Regions from separate parts of the Dyella sp. CR10 genome, predicted to be linked through region 3. Evidence: riboswitches for the same ligand, from Rfam matches in the RefSeq annotation. Region 3 holds a riboswitch; each other region holds the start of a gene.

Region 1 (3,273 bases), 1.3 Mb from region 3:
GTCCGTCGAATGCTTGCATGCGCCAGCGATAGTCCCCGCCCAGTCCCTGGTCGCGCGTACCGGTGACCAGCAGCATCGGCGCACGGATCGGCGCCCACGCGCCGGTGGGAAACACCGGCCCCGGGCCTTCCGGCGAAAGTGCCACATAGGCATCGAAACCACCCTTCGGCGCCAGCCCCAGCTTGTTGCGTGCACCAGCCTCCAGCATCACCGTGATCGCGCCCATGGAGTGGCCCAGAAGCGCCTTGAACGGCGCGCGGCATCGCTGCTCCGACCAGGCCAGCGCCGCATCGACATCCTGGAAGCGCGTGCGATATGCCGATGCATCGGTCACCAGCGCGGCAAGACCGCCCTTGAAGCCGTCCTCGCGCATGTCCTGCTTGAGCACCGGCAGGCCGCTCTCGCGATGGCCCATCACCACCACTCGCCAGCCGTCGGCACTCAACGCTTCACCTACATAACGCAAACCCTGCTCGCTGCCGCCGGCGCCGTGCGAGACCAGCAGCAAGGGCGGACAAGCCTGCGTCGCGGCCGGCTCGTACACCATCAAAGGCGTGCTCGCGCCGTCGGCGCGCGGCGCTTCGGTGCGCTGCGCACCCCACGCATGAGCAGTGGGCAAGGCCAGCAGCACGGCGGCGATCTTCAGCGGCTTCGACATATCCCCTCCCCTATGGCAGCTCGCACTGCGGTAACGTGGCGGCCTTTCCCGCAAGGAACCGCGCCATGACCAGCCTGCTCTTCGTTGCCCTGCTGTCCGCACCCGGCATGCCGGCGGATGATTTCTCAACGCGGGTGCAGCAGGCGAAGTTGACGGAGGCCGCCAAGGGCGGTTCCGAGTACCAGAAGAAAATGTGGGACGCGATCGGCGACCGCACTACCGATGCCCTCAAAGGCTGCATCGCCTCCCTGCCCAAGCCGAACAAGGCCCCCTTCACCCTGGTCGCCGACGTGCACGCGGACGGCAGCCTGGGTCGCGTCGAAGTGCGCGCCCCCACCGACGTGGCCACCTGCCTGCTCAGCCAGTTCGCCGCCTGGAAGCTGCCCGCGCCGCCGGCCGACCCGGTGCCTTACCCCATCGAGGTGGACTTCACGATCACCCAGTGAAGGCTCCCCGGACGGGGAAATCCCTAGGGCCTGATCCCACGCCGTAGCCTTGCCCGAGCCCCGAAGGCTCACTGGGATTTTTTCGACGCCCGGCAAGCCCCGCCACGCCTCGCACCAGGGCACTTATCCACCGATCTATGCACAAGTGGTTGGGTTGACCGAGCCGGACACCCCCGATATGTTGTGCCCCGTCGGTGCCTCTCCCAGATCTTTATCTGACGAGCGGCTTGAGGGAATCCGGTGCAAATCCGGGACTGCCCCGCAGCGGTAAGCGGAAACGAAAGCTCCTATCGCACTGGCCGTCAGGCTGGGAAGCGGGGGCGAGTAGGTCGGATCGTTCGGCGACGAACTATCCATGTCCGCGAGTCCGAAGACCTGCCGACACGCCGCGGCCTTCTCTGCCGCGGTGAGTGATGGCGGCTTCCGCGGGGAGGCGCGCCGTGGCACGGGGCATCCGCTCCGTCGCCCGGCCGTCCGCGCTGAAAACGCCTTCGCCTCAGCCCTGCGCGCGGGAGCAGGTCGTTGAAGCCCTTGGCCTGGAGCGATGCCGCCATGCAACCTATCGATACCGACTCGCGCGAGCGCACTGACGACCGCGCGGACGCATCCGCTTTCCCTGTCGCCGCGGCCAGCGCCGAACCTGCGCGCATGGAACCCGTCGCGGAAACCCCATTCGCCCTGACCCCGCCGCACAACCCCGGCCAGATGCGCGTGACCAAGCGCAACGGCGGCCAGGAAGTGGTGGACGTCAACAAGATCGTCCGCGCGGTCACCCGCAGCGGCGAAGGCCTGCACGCGGTCGACCCGCTGCGCGTGGCCCTGAAGACCATCGGCGGCCTGTACGACGGCGCCACCACGCGCGAGCTGGACGAGCTGTCGATCCGCACCGCCGCCGCACTCACGGCGGAAGAGCCCGAGTACGGCCAGCTCGCCGCGCGCCTGCTCGGCGCCTATATCGACAAGGAAGTGAGCGGCCAGGAAATCCAGAGCTTCTCGCAATCCATCGCGCGCGGCGCGGAGCTCGGCATCCTCAATGACCGCCTGCGCGACTTCGTCGCTGCCCATGCGCGCAAGCTCAACGACGCGATCGATCCGCTGGCGACGCGTCGCTTCGAATACTTCGGCCTGCGCACCGTGTACGACCGCTACCTGCTGCGCCACCCGCAGCTGCGCAAGGTGGTCGAGACGCCGCAGTACTTCTTCATGCGCATCGCCTGCGCCCTGGGCGGCAACGACATCGGCGAGACGCTGGAGCTGTACCGCCTGCTCTCCTCGCTGGAATACATGGCCAGCTCGCCCACCCTGTTCAACGCCGGCACCGCGCACGAGCAGCTCAGCTCCTGCTTCCTGCTCGACTCGCCCACCGATTCGCTGGAATCGATCTACGAGAAGTACGGCGACGTGGCCAAGCTCAGCAAGTTCGCCGGCGGCATCGGCCTGGCCTACTCGCGCGTGCGTTCGCGCGGCTCGCTGATCAAGGGCACCAACGGCCACTCCAACGGCCTGGTGCCGTGGCTGAAGACGCTGGACGCCTCGGTCGCCGCGGTCAACCAGGGCGGCAAGCGCAAGGGCGCGGCCTGTGTGTACCTGGAGCCCTGGCACGCGGACATCGAGGAGTTCCTCGAACTGCGCGACAACACCGGCGACGAAGCGCGCCGCACGCACAACCTCAATCTGGCCAATTGGATCCCCGACGAGTTCATGCGTCGCGTGGAGCGCGACGGCGAATGGTCGCTGTTCGACCCGAAGATCGTGCCGCACTTCGTCGACAGCTGGGGCGAGACGTTCGAGCGCGCCTACCGCGAGGCGGAAGCCGCGGGCTTGGCCACGAAGAAGGTCAAGGCGCGCGAACTTTACGCGCGCATGCTGCGCACCCTGGCCCAGACCGGCAACGGCTGGATGACCTTCAAGGACCGCAGCAACGCCACCAGCAACCAGACGGCCAAGGCGGAGAACGTCATCCACCTGTCCAACCTGTGCACCGAGATCCTCGAGGTGACCAACGCCGGCGAGACGGCAGTGTGCAATCTCGGCTCGGTGAACCTGGCGCGTCACGTGGTGGATGGCGTGTTCGACTTCGACAAGCTCGCCGCCACCGTGCGCACCGCGGTGCGCCAGCTGGATCGCGTGATCGACCTGAACTTCTACCCGATCGACACCGCGCGCACC
Region 2 (3,273 bases), 880 kb from region 3:
CGTCGAACGGCAGCTGGGCCATGCCGATGCCGGTCAGCGAATTGGTCACGGCGAAACCGTTGACGTAGTACTGGTTCTCGGCCGCCGAGGCGCCGCCGAACGAGGCCACGTTGCCGTAACGCGAGTCACCCTGCACCGTGCCCGGTGCCAGCAGCGCGGCGGCGGTGATGTTGCGCGCCACCGGCACCTTCTGCAGCGTCTCGGAGGTCAGCACGGTGCGCGAATCGACCGACGACACGTCGATCGCCGGCAGCGCACTGGCCACCACGGACACGCCTTCCAGGTTCTTGGCGGCATCAGCCGCCGCTGCAGCAGCGGCAAAGGAAACGTCGGTACCAGTACCGACCTGCACGGCCACGTTGTCGCGGCTGTCCACGACCTTGCCGTCCTTCATCAGGCTGACCTTGTAACGGCCTACCGGCAGCGACGCGGCGCGGTAGCGGCCGGACTGATCGACTGCGATATCACGGCTCTGCCCCGTGTCGATGTTTTCAAGGCGAACGCTGCCACCGGCGGCGCTGTCCACATGGCCAAAAACAGTGCCCGATGCGTTGGACTGGGCCAGGGCGACGCCCGCCAGACTCAAACTCAGAGCAGTCGCCAGCGCGGTCTGGCGCCACAGCGGCGCCCGACCCAAGAGTCGGAAATTGGTCACTTTAACTATCTCCCCAGAAAGGCCTGACGGCCGATAGGCGCGAACGCCCGAAAGTTGAATCGCGGAACAAGTCATTCGCCGTCGCCACCGGTTCTTTGACCGATCCCAAAGGCGTCCCCATGCCTCGTGGACGACGCGCGAACTTGCGCGATCCGGGCCTGACCTTACGAGGCGTCTGCGACGCGCGTCAACAAAATTTTTACTCTTGCGCGAGGCTTACATCTTTTTTAAAAACAAGAACTTGCGATTCCTTCGTCGGGCTGACGGCAAGCCTGCACGAAGCTTGCGCGAACACCCCGCCGGCCGCACTCGATGGAACCTTTGTTTGGCCGTATAGATGTCCAAACGCGCGACATCACCCGTTGGCCACATTGCCAGCCGACGAGGCCCTCCGTTAAAGTTGCGTTCGTTCGGGTGTCCCCAAGCCGTCGGCCGAAGGGATGAAACGGGAAGCCGGTGCGCCCCTCGGGGTCAGGCCGGCGCTGCCCCCGCAACGGTAAGCGAGCAATTTGCCGCGGTGACGAAGCCACTGTGCCCAAGGGCATGGGAAGGCCACTGCGGAGCGCGGCGACGCGCACTCGCGAGCCCGGAGACCGGCCCGGATTTCCAACTGGCGACTCGCGGAGGGCGAGGTCGGACCACGTGTCGGCGCTCGTTCGCCTGCCGTCGTTCCTTTCCTTCCTTCGCTTACGTTGCGCCAGCTCACGAACCGATGAGCCGTGCGAGAGGCGCGGCGCAAGGAAATGCGACACATGAAGAAGACCCTGCTCGCCACCGCCCTGCTGTCCTGCGTCGCGGTGGCGCATGCCGCCGACCAGAATCAGGCCGGGCAGCTGCCGACCGTGGTGGTGACCGCCACCCGCACCGCGATGCCGATCGACGAAACGCTGGCGCCGGTCACGGTGCTCACGCGCGACGACATCGAACGACTGCAGCCGCAATCCGTGCAAGACCTGCTGGCGGGCCTGCCGGGCGTGGCTTTCGCCAACGCCGGCGGCCTGGGACAGCAGACGTCGCTGTTCATGCGCGGCACCAACTCTTCGCACACGCTGGTGCTAGTGGACGGCGTGCGCATCGGCACCGTGGGTGCCGGCATCCCGGCGTTCGAGCAGCTGCCGGTCGAACAGATCGAGCGCATCGAGATCGTGCGCGGCCCGCGCTCCAGCCTGTACGGCTCCGACGCGATCGGCGGCGTGATCCAGATCTTCACCCGCCACGGCCAGCCCGGTGAGGCCCTGACGCCTTCCGTGACCCTGGGCGTGGGCAGCCATCGCCTGGCCGACGGTCAGTTCGGCCTGTCCGGCGGTTCGCGCAACGCGTGGTTCAACGCCAGCGTGGGCGGCCAGTACACGCGCGGCATCAATGCCTGCCGCGCCGCGGCGGCCGGCGTGGGCGGGTGCTTCGTCAACGAGCCGGACGCCGACGGCTATCGCACCTATAACGGCGCGCTCAGCGGCGGCTATCGCTGGGACGACGGCACCGAACTGTCCGCCAGCTTGCTCAAGAGCAAGGGCGACATCGAGTACGACGGCTCCTTCCAGAACTACACCCGTCGCTCGCAGCAGGTGGCCGGCGCGAACCTGCGCTTCGCCGTGCTGGACGCCTGGAAGATGAGCCTGAGCGCCGGCCAGAACCTCGACCGCGCCGACAATTACCTCGACAACGCCGCCCTGGGCGCCGACATGCTGCGCGTAGGCAATCTGTATTCGCGTCGCAACCAGGCGTCCTGGCAGAACGATGTGACGCTTGCGCCGGGCCAGCTGCTGAGCGCCGGCGTGGATTACCAGCAGGAACGCGTGCAGAGCGACACCGATTTCCTGCGCACCAAGCGCAACAACACCGGCGTGTTCGCGCTGTACCAGGGCCAGTTCGGCTCGCACGAAGTGCAGCTGTCGGCGCGCCACGACCACAACCAGCAGTTCGGCAACCACGACACCGGCGCCGCTGCCTACGGCTACCGGTTCGCCAACGGCATGAAGCTCACCGCTTCGTACGGCAGCGCGTTCCACGCGCCGACCTTCAACGACCTGTACTTCCCGCCGTTCTTCGGCTTCCCCACCGCGAACCCGGACCTCAAGCCGGAGAAGTCGCGCACGGCGGAGATTGGGCTGTCGGCGCGCCCCGGCGCATGGAACTGGGCGATCAATGCCTACCAGACCAAGGTCGACGACCTCATCGGCTACGACGCCAACTTCGTGCCCGTCAACGTCAGCAAGGCGCGTATCCGCGGGATCGAGGGCCAGTTGGGCGCCGACGTGGACGGTTGGCACGTGCGCGGCTACCTGACCTTCCAGAAGCCGGAAAACCGCGGCGAGGACGACCCCAACCACGGCAACCTGCTGGCGCGCCGCCCGGAGCGCATCGCCCGCGTCGACCTGGACCGCGACCTGGGCGCCTTCAGCGTCGGCGGCACGGTCAATAGCGAGGGCTACCGCTACGACGACGCGGCCAACCTGCAGCGCCTGGGCGGCTACGCCACCGTGGACCTGCGCGCCAGCTGGAACTTCCAGCCGGGCTGGAGCCTGCAGGCACGCGTGGCCAATGTGTTCGATCACCGCTACGAAACCGTGCGCTTCTACAACCAGCTGGGCCGCACGGCCTATCTGACGGTGCGCTAC
Region 3 (3,273 bases):
TACACCTTCCAGCTCACGCCTGCCTTTTCCAGGCGCTCGGCATAGGTAGTCCAGGTGAAGCCCGCGCTGGGCTCGGTGTTGTCCAGCACGGCCGCCTGGCCCACCGACAGGCCATTGCTGCCGGTCATCGCGTGCAGGCGGTTGGGGTTGGTCTGGGTGAGCGTGGCGGCGAAGTAGTGGTCGCAGATCGTGAAGGCATCGGCCAGCGCGTAATAGAACGGCAGGTCGGCGCGCTCGAAATGACCCATGCCCAGGCCGGCTGCGCGCGCCGTGTTCCACGCATCGAACTTGCCCTTGTTGAAGATGGCGGTGTCGACCGGATAGCTCATCGCCGGCGCGCTGGCGCAGATCGCGCTGGTGGTCGAGGTATCCATGCGGAACGGCAGCAGGTAGCCGTCGGTGTTGCCGCTGTATGGCTGGTGCCACACATCACGCGCGCCACCGGGCAGCGGCGCCGGCACGCGGTCGCCGAAGCCGCGCACGCCGCGCAGGCTGCCGTAGTAATGGTCGAAGGAGCGGTTCTCCTGCATGAAGATCACGATGTGCTGCACATCGCTGAGATCGCCGTTGACCGTGGCGGCCGGCGTGGCCAGCGCCTGGCGGATGGCCGGTGGCAGGGCCGATATCGCGGCCAGTCCGCCGGCGGAGGCCGCGGCCATCTTGAGGAAGTTGCGCCGGGTGGCGTCGTGATTCTCGCTCATGCCGCACTCCTGGTGATGCCGGCATGGGCGGGCCGGCGGCGGGTGGAATGACCGCCGCCTAGGACACCGCATGGGTGTTTCAGTCCGATGCAACCGGCAGGACAGTTTCAGGACACGCAGGGGGCCGGTGCGCCGGCCTGTCTAATGCTTCTTCACGCGGCATGGATGAGGTGATGGGACGCGGACTTTGCCGCATCGGTCGCGAACCTCTAAGATGCCGCTCGCCTGAGGTGACCGCCGGCCTGGCCGGTGGTTGAAACGGGAATCCGGTGCGCCGTCTTTACGGCTATTCCGGAGCTGCCCCCGCAACGGTAGGCGAGCAACGGCCAGCGAATGCCACTGTGCTTGAAGAGCATGGGAAGGCGCCGGCCGGGAAGGCACCAGCCTTCGCTCGCGAGCCCGGAGACCGGCCTCGAGGTGAACCGGACATGCGGTGGGCGTGCTCCTGGCGAGCGTGCCTCCGTGCGTCCGTCCAGTGTGCTCCTTTCGTCTGTCCAGACCCGAAGCGATCCGCGCGGGCTGGCGCGGTCTAGGAGCCACCAGTGTCACTGCCTCTCCCGTTGTTGCGACGGTCCGCGCTCGCGGCCGCGTCGTTCCTTATGTTTTCCGCTGTTGCCTGCGCCGACGAACCGGCGAGCGATCTGCGCGGCGTGGTGGTCACGGCCACCCGTACCGAACAGACTGAAGCCGACACGCTGGCATCGGTCACCGTGATCGACCGTGCCGACATCGACCGCCTGCAGCCGCAGTCCGTGGCCGATCTGCTGCAGGGCACGCCGGGCCTGTCGATGGCCAACAACGGCGGGCCGGGCAAGGCGACTTCGCTGTTCCTGCGCGGGACCGAAGCCGATCACGTGCTGGTACTGGTCGACGGCGTGAAGATCGGTTCGGCTACGCTGGGCCAGCCGTCGATCCAGAACATCCCGGTGGCGCAGGTCGAGCGCATCGAGATCGTGCGCGGCCCGTTCTCCAGCCTGTATGGCTCGGAGGCGCTGGGTGGCGTCATCCAGATCTTCACGCGACGCCCGCGCGGCGCGTTCGAGCCCGATCTCGAATTGGGCTACGGCAGCAACGCCAGCTTCCGCGGCGCGGCCGGACTCGGCGGCAAAGTGGGCGATGGCTGGTATGCCGTGCAGGCCACGCACGAGGACACGGACGGCATCAACGCCTGCCGCGGCAAGCCATCGCCGCGCGGCGCGGGTTGTTTCGTGGACGAGCCGGACCGCGACGGTTTCCGCGACAGCTCCGTGTCGCTCAAGGGCGGCTATCGCTTCGACGAAGCCTGGGATGCGGACGCGCAATGGCTGCGCAGCTGGGGCTACAACGCGTACGACGGATCGACCAGCAATCAGGCCGACGTGGTGCAGCAGGTTGCCGGTGCGCGCGTGCATTGGCGTCCTGATCAGGCGTTCACCATGACGCTGAGCGCGGGACAGAGCGCCGACCTCAGCGACAACTATCTCAACGGCCTCTACACCAGCACATTCGATACGCATCGCGACCTGGGTTCGCTGCAGGGCGACCTTGCGCTGGGCGGCGGACTGTGGAGCCTGGGTTACGACTGGCAGCGCGATCGCGTGGACAGCAGTACGTCCTACGCGCGCGATCGCCGTCTCAACCGCGGCGTGTTCGGCCAGTGGCAGCAGACCTTCGGCACGCACTCGTTCCAGGCCAGCCTGCGCCATGACGACAACCAGCAATTTGGCGGCAAGACGACCGGTAGTCTGCTGTGGGGCTGGCAGTTCGCTTCGGCGTTGCGACTTACGGCCAGCGCCGGCTCCGCCTACAAGGCGCCGACCTTCAATGAGCTGTACTACCCGGGCTACGGCAGCGCCGCGTTGCGCCCGGAGAGCTCGCGCAGCTACGAGCTTGGCCTGCGCGGCACGCCTGCCTGGGGCCTGTGGTCGGTCAACGCGTTCGAGAACCGGATCCGCGACTTGATCGCCTACGACGCCTCGATCGGCCTCCCCGGCAACGTCGAGCGCGCGCGCATCCGTGGCGCGGAGGCGGTGGCGTCGACCACGCTGGCGGGTTGGACATGGCGTGGTACCGCCACCTGGCTGGATCCGCGCAACCGGAGCGCGACCAATCGCGACAAGCTGCTGCCGCGCCGCACCGGACGCAGCGCGCGCATCGATGCGGACCGCAGCTTCGGCGCCTTCAGCGTTGGCGCCAGCGTGTACGCCGCGGGGCGCCGCTACGACGACCTGGCCAATATGCGCCGACTGGGCGGTTATGCGCTGACGGACCTGCGCCTGGCCTACGCGCTGGACCACGCATGGAAGTTGCAGCTGAGCCTGCGCAATGCCTTCGACAAGCACTACGAAACCGCGGCCTTCTACAACCAGCCGGGCCGCACCGCCATGCTGAGCGTGAGCTACCGGCCCGCGCAGTGAACCTGAATCCCTCCAGGAGCGAACCATGACCGCCACGCCACCGCGTTTCTCCGCGCCGCTCGCCATCGCGCTCGCCGCGGTGATGATCGCCACGCGTTTTCATCACTTCGGCACGGCGCTGCATCTGCCCGATGCGTCGATGGCGCTGTTCTTCCTCGGCGGTCTGTGGCTGCGCC

What was found. Region 3 has a riboswitch for cobalamin ahead of btuB (TonB-dependent vitamin B12 receptor). Riboswitches for the same ligand answer to the same signal wherever they lie in the genome.
Region 1: it holds a riboswitch for cobalamin, as region 3 does, so the genes downstream of both, ACNR9O_RS22195 (ribonucleoside-diphosphate reductase subunit alpha) here and btuB (TonB-dependent vitamin B12 receptor) in region 3, are expected to answer to the same signal.
Region 2: it holds a riboswitch for cobalamin, as region 3 does, so the genes downstream of both, btuB (TonB-dependent vitamin B12 receptor) here and btuB (TonB-dependent vitamin B12 receptor) in region 3, are expected to answer to the same signal.

What each region holds. Positions count from the first base shown of each region.
Region 1 is NZ_CP185986.1:4,954,799-4,958,071, reverse strand. It holds gene ACNR9O_RS22205 (alpha/beta hydrolase family protein) at 1-658, opposite strand, end outside; gene ACNR9O_RS22200 (hypothetical protein) at 724-1,104, shown strand; cobalamin riboswitch at 1,280-1,501, shown strand; gene ACNR9O_RS22195 (ribonucleoside-diphosphate reductase subunit alpha) at 1,657-3,273, shown strand, end outside.
Region 2 is NZ_CP185986.1:4,544,674-4,547,946, forward strand. It holds gene ACNR9O_RS20465 (TonB-dependent receptor) at 1-655, opposite strand, end outside; cobalamin riboswitch at 1,051-1,271, shown strand; gene btuB (TonB-dependent vitamin B12 receptor) at 1,408-3,273, shown strand, end outside.
Region 3 is NZ_CP185986.1:3,666,161-3,669,433, reverse strand. It holds gene ACNR9O_RS16605 (phosphocholine-specific phospholipase C) at 1-701, opposite strand, end outside; cobalamin riboswitch at 913-1,131, shown strand; gene btuB (TonB-dependent vitamin B12 receptor) at 1,301-3,097, shown strand; gene ACNR9O_RS16595 (hypothetical protein) at 3,123-3,273, shown strand, end outside.